DNA from 2 places in the Bacillus mexicanus genome. Region 1 is predicted to be linked to the other one. Evidence: predicted binding sites of a transcription regulator. Region 1 holds the regulator's gene; the other holds the start of a gene.
What was found. The regulator Rex, encoded in region 1, represses fermentation and respiration genes when NADH is low (regulators of the CRP and FNR family bind a similar motif). The targets are predictions, from matches to a motif close to TTGTGAAATATTTCACAA.

Region 2: the regulator Rex is predicted to act here: its motif matches at 3,600-3,617, upstream of AAGG74_RS12825 (nitrate reductase subunit alpha).

Annotation. Positions count from the first base shown of each region.
Region 1 is NZ_JBCEYV010000005.1:3,669-9,117, forward strand. It holds gene tsaD (tRNA (adenosine(37)-N6)-threonylcarbamoyltransferase complex transferase subunit TsaD) at 1-510, shown strand, start outside; gene AAGG74_RS21395 (ABC-F family ATP-binding cassette domain-containing protein) at 728-2,656, opposite strand; gene moaC (cyclic pyranopterin monophosphate synthase MoaC) at 2,781-3,293, shown strand; gene AAGG74_RS21405 (redox-sensing transcriptional repressor Rex) at 3,290-3,934, shown strand; gene tatAY (sec-independent protein translocase protein TatAY) at 3,959-4,132, shown strand; gene tatC (twin-arginine translocase subunit TatC) at 4,139-4,906, shown strand; gene AAGG74_RS21420 (YdiK family protein) at 4,941-5,132, opposite strand; gene AAGG74_RS21425 (CPBP family intramembrane glutamic endopeptidase) at 5,129-5,449, opposite strand, start outside.
Region 2 is NZ_JBCEYV010000002.1:626,198-631,646, forward strand. It holds gene AAGG74_RS12825 (nitrate reductase subunit alpha) at 1-3,535, opposite strand, end outside; gene AAGG74_RS12830 (cyclic nucleotide-binding domain-containing protein) at 3,741-4,217, opposite strand; gene AAGG74_RS12835 (YwiC-like family protein) at 4,361-5,080, shown strand; gene fnr (fumarate/nitrate reduction transcriptional regulator Fnr) at 5,115-5,449, opposite strand, start outside.

The sequences.
Region 1 (5,449 bases):
ATGGGACTGCCATATCCGGGCGGACCGCAAATTGATAAGCTTGCTGAAAAAGGGGATGACAATATTCCACTTCCTCGGGCTTGGCTTGAAGAGGGCTCTTACAATTTCAGCTTCAGCGGGTTGAAGTCTGCGGTGATCAATACGCTTCATAATGCGTCTCAAAAAGGACAGGAGATTGCTCCTGAAGATTTGTCTGCCAGTTTCCAAAATAGCGTGATTGATGTCTTGGTGACCAAAACAGCGCGCGCTGCACAGGAATACGGTGTCAAACAGGTCCTTTTAGCTGGAGGAGTGGCTGCAAATAGCGGTCTTAGAGCTGCATTAGAAAAAGAATTTGCCCAGAATGAAGAGATGACGCTCATCATTCCTCCATTAGCGTTATGCACGGATAACGCCGCGATGATCGCTGCTGCTGGAACAGTTGCTTTTGAAAAAGGAATACGCGGTGCATATGATATGAATGGGCAGCCTGGCCTTGAATTGACTTCCTATCAAAGTCTCACGATATAATGGCGTGAGGCTTTTTTCTTTTTTATTAATAGCTGATCCACAATCTATCCACAGAAATAGGCGTGCTGAAAGAGATATAGAAAAATAAAGGGTTGAAGACACTGTTAGTAAAGTAGATATATTCAGAATATTATGTGGATAATCGCTTACTTCATTTGCTTATGAGGTTAATTTCTGTGGATAAAAAAGCACCTCTAAAAAGAGGTGCTTGACTTTTTTAAGCTTCTTCTGTGGATAGCTCTTCCCATTCGGACAAAAGGGTTTCCAGCTCTTGATTGAGCTTCTCGTTGTCTGCATGAATGGCTTGTACTTTTTCGTGGTCTTGGTAGACTTCCGGATCACATAGCAATTCATCGTTGTGACTGATGTTTTCTTCAATAGTTTGAACTGCAGCTTCAATTTCTTCAATTCGACGAAGGCGTTGGCGTTCTTTCTTTTTCCATTCTTTTTCTTCTTCGTAGGTGCGTTTTGAGTCAGACTTCACTGCAGCAGGTGTCTTTTCAGTTTCCTCTTGCTGCTTCATTTTCTCTAATTCTAATTGCTCTGTTTTTTTCTCTGTATAATAATCGTAATCTCCGAGATACTCTTCTATATGGTTTGATGAAAGCTCCAATACCCTTGTGGCGATTCTGTTAATAAAATATCTGTCATGTGAGACAAATAACAGTGTGCCAGGATAGTCAATCAGCGCGTTTTCGAGAACTTCTTTGCTATCTAAGTCCAAATGGTTTGTCGGTTCATCAAGGATGAGAAAATTGGCTTTTTGAAGCATCAGCTTAGCCAGCGCCAGTCTTGCTTTTTCGCCCCCGCTCAGTGAATGGACCGGTTTCAGCACGTCATCTCCAGAGAATAAGAAATTTCCGAGACAAGTTCGGATTTCTTTCTCCGGAAGACCGGGGTACTCATCCCACAGCTCATCAAGGACACGTTTGGAGGAAGTCAGTTCAGCCTGCTCCTGATCATAGTAGCCGACACTGACATTCGAGCCATAGGAGATCGTTCCTTGATCTGGCTTTAAGGTGTCCATTAATGTTTTCAGCAATGTCGATTTACCGATTCCGTTAGGGCCGACGAGCGCTGCGCTTTCTCCTCTTGTGAGCATAAACGATACTTCTGATAACAGCGGCGGCTGGTTTTCATAGCTGATTGTGAGATCCTGAACACGCAAGACTTCATTTCCGCTCTGCTTTGTAATATCAAAATGAAAGCTTGCAGATTTTTCATCGCCGAGCGGCTTTGACATGACTTCCATTCGCTCGAGCTGCTTGCGGCGGCTTTGCGCTCTTTTTGTGGTAGAAGCTCTCGCCAGATTTCGGTCTACGAAGTCCTGAAGCTTTGCGATTTCATCCTGCTGCTTTTCATACACTTTAAGATCTTTCTCATATTGTGCAGCTTTTTGGTCGAGATAAGCGCTATAGTTGCCATGATACTTTTTACTATCGGCTCTTGAAACCTCGTAGACTTGGTTGACCACTTTGTCTAAAAAGTAGCGGTCATGCGAAACGATGAGAATGGCGCCTGAATAGCCTTGCAAATAATGCTCAAGCCAGGTTAACGTATTAATATCAAGGTGGTTTGTCGGCTCATCAAGAATGAGCAAATCAGGCTGTGTTAACAGAAGTTTACCAAGAGCAAGCCTTGTTTTCTGGCCTCCGCTCAGGCTTTGCACCTGTGTTGAATCGTCAAAATGGCTGAAGCCGAGACCGTGCAGTACTGATCTGACATCCGCTTCATATTGATAGCCGCCTTGATCTTTGAATTCCTGCTGAAGCCGGTCATAGGTTTTCATGATGCTTTCCAATTCATCTGGAGCAGCTGCTGCCATTTTTTCTTCTATAACACGCATTTCCTTTTCCATTGCTTTTAAGTGGTCAAAAACGGTCAACAGTTCTTCTTTTATGGTAAGCTTAGAATCCAAGCCCGTATGTTGGGCAAGGTATCCCATTGTCATATCTTTCGGTTTAATAATTTCGCCCTTTTCATATGAAAGCTGACCTGCGATAATTTTAAGGAGGGTGGATTTCCCCGCGCCATTTCTTCCTACAATGGCGATGCGATCACGATTTCTGACTTCCAGCTTTATATTGTTTAAAATAGTATCAGCACCAAATGATTTGGACAGCTGATTAACTTGTAAGATCATCATATTATTTCACCTCTGCTATAATAAGTTAAGTGTAGCTTATGAATCAGAAGTCAGCAAACAATACATTGTACGAAAAGGCTTAGAGAAGGAAATAGTGTATGATCTTTTTAAGGAGAGTTTGAATATGAATGGATTTTCTCATTTTAATGAACAGGGCAGAGCCCAGATGGTGGACATCAGCGAAAAATCTTCGACTGTCCGTACTGCGGCGGCTGTTTCAAGCGTACATATGAAGAATGAAGTGTACGAGAAAATAAAAAGTCACGATATCGGCAAAGGAGATGTACTGGCTGTCGCACAGGTGGCAGGTATAATGGCCGCAAAGCAAACGTCCAATATCATTCCGATGTGCCATCCGCTTTCACTGAGCGGAGTAGATATATCATTTGACTGGAAAATAAATGAAACTGGAGTTATACTTCATATAAAGGCACAAGTCAAAACAAAAGGGAGTACAGGTGTGGAAATGGAAGCGCTCACTTCTGCATCGGTGTGTGCTCTTACTGTTTACGATATGTGCAAGGCCCTTGATAAAGGCATGGTCATCGGTCCTACTTTCTTGCTGGAGAAGACTGGCGGGAAAAACGGTGACTTTAAAAGAGAACTATCCGAGTATAATGTGGGGGACCAAAAATGAATAAGGATCAATCAAAAATTCCGCAGGCGACGGCAAAACGGCTGCCGCTTTACTATCGCTTTTTAAAGAATCTGCATGCGTCAGGAAAACAGCGTGTATCATCCGCTGAGCTGAGTGATGCCGTAAAGGTTGATTCTGCTACGATTCGCAGGGATTTTTCCTATTTTGGAGCTCTTGGCAAAAAAGGATATGGATATAATGTGGATTATTTGCTGTCTTTTTTCCGAAAAACACTTGATCAGGATGAGATGACAAACGTCATTTTGATTGGTGTCGGGAATCTGGGCACGGCATTTCTTCACTATAATTTCACAAAAAATAATAACACAAAAATTTCTATGGCTTTTGATATCAATGAGAGCAAAATAGGACGTGAGGTAGGCGGTGTGCCTGTCTTTAACCTAAATGACCTTGAACAACACGTAAAAGATGAATCAGTCGCCATTCTTACAGTGCCAGCCATTGCCGCTCAATCGATTACAGACAGATTGGTCGCATTAGGAGTCAAAGGCATCCTTAATTTTACGCCGGCCCGTTTGAATGTGCCGGAACACATTCGAATTCATCATATAGATTTAGCTGTAGAGCTTCAGTCACTGGTTTATTTCTTGAAGCATTATTCAGTTTTAGAGGAAATCTAGTAAAAGGGAAGGAGGAGCCCACATATGCCGATCGGTCCTGGAAGCTTTGCTGTTATCGCAATCGTTGCTCTGATCATCTTCGGTCCCAAAAAGCTGCCTGAATTGGGGAAAGCAGCGGGAGACACACTTCGTGAATTCAAAAATGCGACGAAAGGGTTAACGAGTGATGAAGAGGAAAAAAAGAAAGAAGAACTGTAAGGTAGGATGACACGTATGAAAGTGAATCAAATGTCGCTTCTGGAGCATATTGCTGAGCTTCGAAAACGGCTGCTGGTTGTGGCGCTGGCATTTGTCGTTTTCTTTATCGCAGGATTTTTTGCAGCGAAGCCGATTATTGTTTATCTGCAAAAAACGGATGAAGCGAAGGAGCTTACGCTTAACGCGTTTAATCTGACAGACCCGCTTGTGGTGTTTATGCAATTCGCGTTTATCATTGGGTTTGTCCTGACTTCACCGATTATTCTTTACCAGCTTTGGGCTTTTGTGAGCCCAGGCCTCTATGAGAAAGAGCGCAAAATAACACTCGGCTACATTCCGATCTCTATATTGCTGTTTTTAGCGGGACTATCCTTTTCTTATTATATTTTATTTCCTTTTGTTGTTGATTTTATGAAGCGAATCTCTGAAGACTTGAATGTCAATCAGGTGATTGGAATTAATGAATATTTTCATTTTCTTTTGCAGCTGACGATCCCGTTTGGACTGCTGTTCCAAATGCCGGTTATCCTCATGTTTTTGACTAGGCTTGGCATTGTGACACCGATGCTCTTAGCGAAAATCAGAAAGTACGCGTACTTTGCGCTGCTGGTGATTGCTGCCCTGATTACGCCTCCTGAGCTTTTGTCTCATATGATGGTCACTGTTCCGCTCTTGATTTTATATGAAATCAGCATTTTTATATCGAAGATCGCCTATCGAAAAGCACAGAAAAGCACTGCTGCCGACCAGGACGTATCTTCTGGACAATCATAAAAAATCCATTTCTCATGTGAGAAATGGATTTTCTTTATTTCTGGTTCTTTTTGAGTTTAAATGAAAAAGCGAACATCTTAAAAGAAATGCTGATGTTGTAAGCGGCGAATACCATCAGAAGGATGGAGTAAAATGACCACATGCTGCCTGGCGAGCTTGCGGCAAGATAAGTAAAGATGCACCCTACGGCAAAATAGATCATTCCCCAAACGACCGGGTTTCTCATAAAAATAATCCTCCAATAATCAATTGCATTTGTGCGGTCTGCTGTTCAAGATACTTTTGAACAGGCTCAAGCTGTGTGATGACGACAAATGTATTCATCATCACATGGGCGAAAATCGGCACCCAAATCCGTTTTGTTCTTGCATACAAGAAAGCGAAGGTAAACCCCATTGCTGTATAGAGAAGAAGGTGCTTCAAATCAGCATGCACAATTCCGAAAATAATCGAGCTGAGCAGTCCTGCAAAAAAGAAATTCGTTTTCTCGTACAACGCCCCGAAAATGATTTTTCTGAAGATGATTTCTTCCAATATAGGCCC
Region 2 (5,449 bases), on a different contig from region 1:
TGTTGTGGGTGCCTCCGCGGTTATTTGTCAGTTTCGTGCCGGGCACGTTGATGTGGCGGTCTTGGGCATGGTGCATAAATGCCATTCCTTTAGGAATCCGGTGTGACAAAACCGCTCTCGCGACGACTACGCCATTTCGGTTGAAGCATTCAATCCAATCATTGTCTTTAATATCCGTGTCTCCCGCGTCATCTTTATTCATCCATACAGTCGGCCCGCCGCGGAACAGCGTCAGCATCGGCAAAGAATCAAAATACATGCTGTGGACAGACCATTTATTATGCGGCGTCAAATAATTAAGAACGATTTCTTTGCCTTCTTGGTCAGGCCGCTTGCTTAGGAACGGGCGATGCTGGAGAATCGGTTTAAATGTCGCCATCGTTTCACCGAATTCCATCATCATTTCATGGTCGACATAATAAGATTGTCTGCCGGTCAGTGTTCGCCACGGAATTAATTTTTCTACGTTCGTCGTAAATGGCGAGTACCTGCGTCCCCCTTTTTCTGAACCTGTAAATGCCGGAGACGTGATGACCGTTTTCGGCTGGGCAGTGATTTGCTCAAACGTAAAGCATTCTTCTTCCCGTTCTTCCGCCAAGTCTTTCAACTCTAGATTTGTGATATTTTCAAGCGATTCCCATGCCTTCACAGCGACTTTTCCATTCGAAGTAGACGATAGAGTTAAAATCGCTTCTGCTGTCTGCTTTGCTTCGCTTATATTCGGGCATCCTTTCGCAATGCTGTCCGAGGTGATTTCTCCCAGCCTCTTCTTGAGTGATTCATATTCCTCGGCAATCGACCAGCTCATCCCTTTTGTTCCGCTCGGTTTTAAACCGGTGTGAGGCCCGAGCGCGGTCATTTTATGATAAATGTGTTTGTAATCCCGTTCGACGACTTGAATGTTCGGCATCGTTTTTCCCGGAATAGCTTCACATTCGCCTTTGCTCCAGTCATTGATTTTACCGAACGGCTGAGCCAACTCCTGCTTCGTATCGTGAAGAAGCGGTGTCGCTACAACTTCTTTCACCGGCTCCATATCGACTTCTTCTGCCAGAACGGAAACGGCTTTTGACAGTGCTTTGAAAATATCCCAGTCCGACTTTGATTCCCACGGAGCCGAGATGGCCGGGGCGAAAGGATGAATGAACGGGTGCATATCTGTGCTGCTGAGATCGTGTTTTTCATACCATGTCGCCGCCGGCAGCACGATATCGGAATACAATGCCGTACCAGCCATTCGAAAATCAAGATTGATTAATAAGTCGAGCTTTCCTTCAGGTGCCTGCTCCCGCCATTTGATCTCTTCAGGGCGGATGCTTTCGCTGTCGTCATTCATCAAACCGTTCGTCGTTCCCAGCAGATGCTTAAGAAAATATTCATGTCCTTTTCCTGAGCTTGAGATCAGATTCGCCCGCCATACGAAGAGATTTCTTGGAAAATTGGCTTCATTATCGGGATCTTCAATCGCGAATTTCAGCTTTTTCTCTTGAAGCTGTGAGGCCACATATGCACCAACAGCTTCTGGTGTGGCTGCTCCCGCTGTTTCAGCTTCTTTGTATAGGTCAATGCCGTTTTTATCGAAAGTCGGGTAGGACGGCAGCCAGCCTAAGCGTGCTGCCATCACATTGTAATCGGCATGATGCTTGTAACGAGATGACCCAGCAATCGGTGAAGCCAAGTCACTGACGGGCTGGTCCTCATACCGCCACTGGTCTGTCGCAAAGTAGAAAAATGAGGTGCCGTTTTGCAGCTTAGGTACACTCTCCCAGTCCTTTGCATTTGCAATCGTCTGCCAGCCTTCAGCAGGACGAAGCTTTTCCTGTCCCACGTAATGGGCCCAGCCTCCGCCGTTTACGCCTTGAGCGCCTACTAGTAATACAAGATTTAATACAGCCCGGTAGATCGTGTCGGAATTGAACCAGTGGTTAATCCCTGCTCCTACGATAATCATGGACCGGCCGTCTGTATCGATCGCATTTTGAGCGAACTCTCTGGCAATCTTAATGACAGCTTCTTTTTTGATTCCTGTCATTTGTTCCTGCCATCCTGGTGTAAACGGCTGAGGATCATCATAAGAGACAGGTGATTGGTCACCGATGTCCCGGTTCACGCCGTAGTTGGCCAGTATCAAGTCAAACACAGTCGTGACACACACCTCTTCGCCGTTCAGATCCAGTTTTTTAATCGGAAGATCCCGCTCAAGCACTTTGTTTCCGTCATTTGAAAAATACGGGATGCGCACTGTGCCGATTTCGTCTTCTATTCCGAGCACAGAGAGACGGGGTTCAATCGACTCTTCGGTTTCTTCATCGATCATGTGCAGGTTCCACTTCTGCTGTCCGTCCCAGCGGGAGCCCATGGTTCCTTGCGGTATGGCAAATGTGCCTGTCTGGTCATTCCAGACCGCAGGCTTCCACTGATCATTTTTTGTCTGCCGTCCGATGTCATTCGCATGCAGAAACCGGCCCGCTGCGTATACGCCATTTTCTTTTGACAAGGTAACGAGGAATGGAAAATCCGTGTATTGCTTCGCGTATTCAATGAAACGTTCCGTCTCTTGATTCACATAAAATTCCTGCAAAATGACGTGGCCCATTGCCATCGCAAGCGCCCCGTCAGTCCCTTGACGGATACTCAGCCAGTCATCCGCAAACTTTGAGGATTCCGCAAAATCAGGACTGATCGAAATGACCTTAGCGCCTTTATAGCGGGCCTCAGCCAAAAAGTGCGCATCAGGCGTTCTCGTTAATGGCACGTTGGATCCCCATGTAATGATATAGCCTGAATTGTACCAATCACTGCTTTCCGGAACGTCCGTCTGGTCACCCCATATTTGCGGAGATGCCGGCGGAAGATCCGCGTACCAATCGTAAAAACTGAGCATAGGGCCGCCGATTAATGACATAAACCGAGAGCCTGAGGCGTGGCTGATCATGGACATGGCCGGTATCGGAGAAAAACCGACATTCCGGTCAGGCCCGTATTTCATGACTGTATACAGCAAAGAGGCTGAAATCAGCTTCAGCACTTCAGGCCATTCAGCGCGCACAAAACCGCCTTTCCCTCTTGCTTGTTTATAGGAGTTCGCTTTTTCAGGGTTTTCAACAATTGATTTCCATGCATCCAGCGGATTTTGATGCTCCTGCAATGCTTCGCGCCACAAATTGATCAGTACACTACGCACGTAAGGATATTTCACACGGAGCGGGCTGTAGATATACCATGAAAAACTGGCCCCGCGCGGACAGCCTCTCGGTTCGAAATCTGGCATATCCGGGCCTGTTGATGGATAATTCAAGTTTTGTCCTTCCCATGTGACAATTCCGTTTTTCACATAAATGTTCCAGCTGCAGGACCCCGTGCAGTTGACGCCGTGGGTGGAGCGAACGACTTTGTCGTACTGCCATCTGCTTCTGTATACATTCTCCCAATCGCGATCTTCGCGGGTGGTTTGGCTATGTTTATTTGAATGGTGTTCGATAGGAGAGAAATAATTCAATCTCCTAAACAACGGACTCATTTTCTTTTTCTTCATGAGAGTTCACTCCTTCCGAGTCAGGTGATGCTACGTTCACTATAAACAGAGACCGCAGATTTCCTTGTGAACTATGTCACACACTCCGCTTTTTTCACAAAATATTCACATTAGGGAGAAGGAAGAGCTTTTACAGGAAGTGATGAAAGCGGTATTCAGGCAGGACGCTTAAATCAATTAGCAAAAATCAAAAAACCGGCTCTATTTAAGAGCCGGACTCAGCATTTTCATCCTGTGATGTATGCAAATAGCGCAAAAATAATTGATAGGAGCAAAAGACATTTTGCTGAAGCATGGCCAAAAAATTCATTTGCAGCCGCGAGTTATAAGACATCATTTTTTTAAATATACGGTAAGGGATATTGAGAATCAGAATGTCTGAAGCGGCTTGGACTGAGATAAAAGGCGATAAATACATTTCTCCTTTTTCATCAATCGGGAACACATCGCCCTTTTCCCATAGCGCAACGGTTTTCGAGCCTTCTGGGAGCCTGCTGTCCATAAAACGGACACTGCCTTTTAATACAATATAAACAGATTGAGAATGAAGAAAGGATGGAGACTGACTGGACGATCCGCTGATAAACGTCCCGTTTTTCAGCAAGGTTTCAACAATGGATAGAGGCACTTCATTAAACATAGGAAGTTGTTTCAAAAATAATAAATAGTCACACTGTTTCATAGGAAAGCCTCCTGTGCTAAGGATAGCTTTAGTGTAGCTATATTGAACCTATATAGCAGTGATATATTTCACAACCTGTATGATGAATGTCACTTATCTGGAGGTTGGCTGCCTTTATAATAGAATAAAAAAGGAGAATTTCGATGAAAACGCTGATTCCAAAGCAGCACGGCGCATGGGCAATGCTGCTGATTCCCTTTTTACTCGGCATGGCCAAGGGCGGTCCCGTTTTCTGGCATATTCCGCTCTTTTTAGGCTGGCTTTTCCTGTACTTAGCCGTGTATCCCGTTACGCTTGCCATGAAAAAGAAACAACTCATCCCCTATCAAAAGTGGATATGTTATTACAGTGCTCCGGCCTGTTTCTTTTTGATCATTTCTGTCTTTCATATGCCGCCGCTCATCTGGATTGGTGTTTCTTTATTGCCGCTGTTTCTCATCCATATGTATTTTGCCCGCCGAAAAAACGAACGGGCGCTTGTGAATGATATCGCAGGAGTCTTGTTTTTTTGTTCGGGTGGGCTTGCGAGCTGTTGGCTGGGGACGGGAATCCTTGACGGCTCGGCTTGGTTTATCTTTTTCCAATCCGCTTTATTTTTTATCGGGAGCTCCTTTTTTGTGAAATCAATGATCCGAGAAAAGAAAAACAAAAGATTTGCATACTGGTCATGGGGATATCACCTGCTGCTCCCCTTTTTATCCGCTCTTTTCGGAGCAGGATGGGCTTTTCTCGGTTTGATTCCAAGCAGTTTGCGTGCATGGTTTTTCCACGGACGAGATTGGCCTGTGAAAACGATCGGCATTTGGGAACTCGTGAATGCCTGCTTCTTTTTTGCTGTCATGTATGTGTTGGCCACAAGATAAAAAACCCAAGGACCGCCGGCGGCCTTTGGGTTTTTTAATCAATATTGCAAATCTCCAGCGGACAATTTTCACACTCAATCTCACATCGCAAATAATCCCGTTTGTGCAAAATAATTTTTCCTGATTCGTCTATCGAAATCACCCCTTGTTTGCGGAGATCTCCCAGCATACGGTTGACGCTTTCCCTTGCCGCCGCGCAAAACTTTGCCAAATCTTGATTTGTCAGCACAATGTTAATCAGAATGCCGTCGCTTCGTTCCACTCCGTAGCTGTTTGATAAGCGGATAAGGGTCGAGTAGAGCGCTCCCTTCTTGCCATGAAGAAGCAGGTCTCTGATTTTAGACTGGATTTTTCGAAGATGGGTGCTCA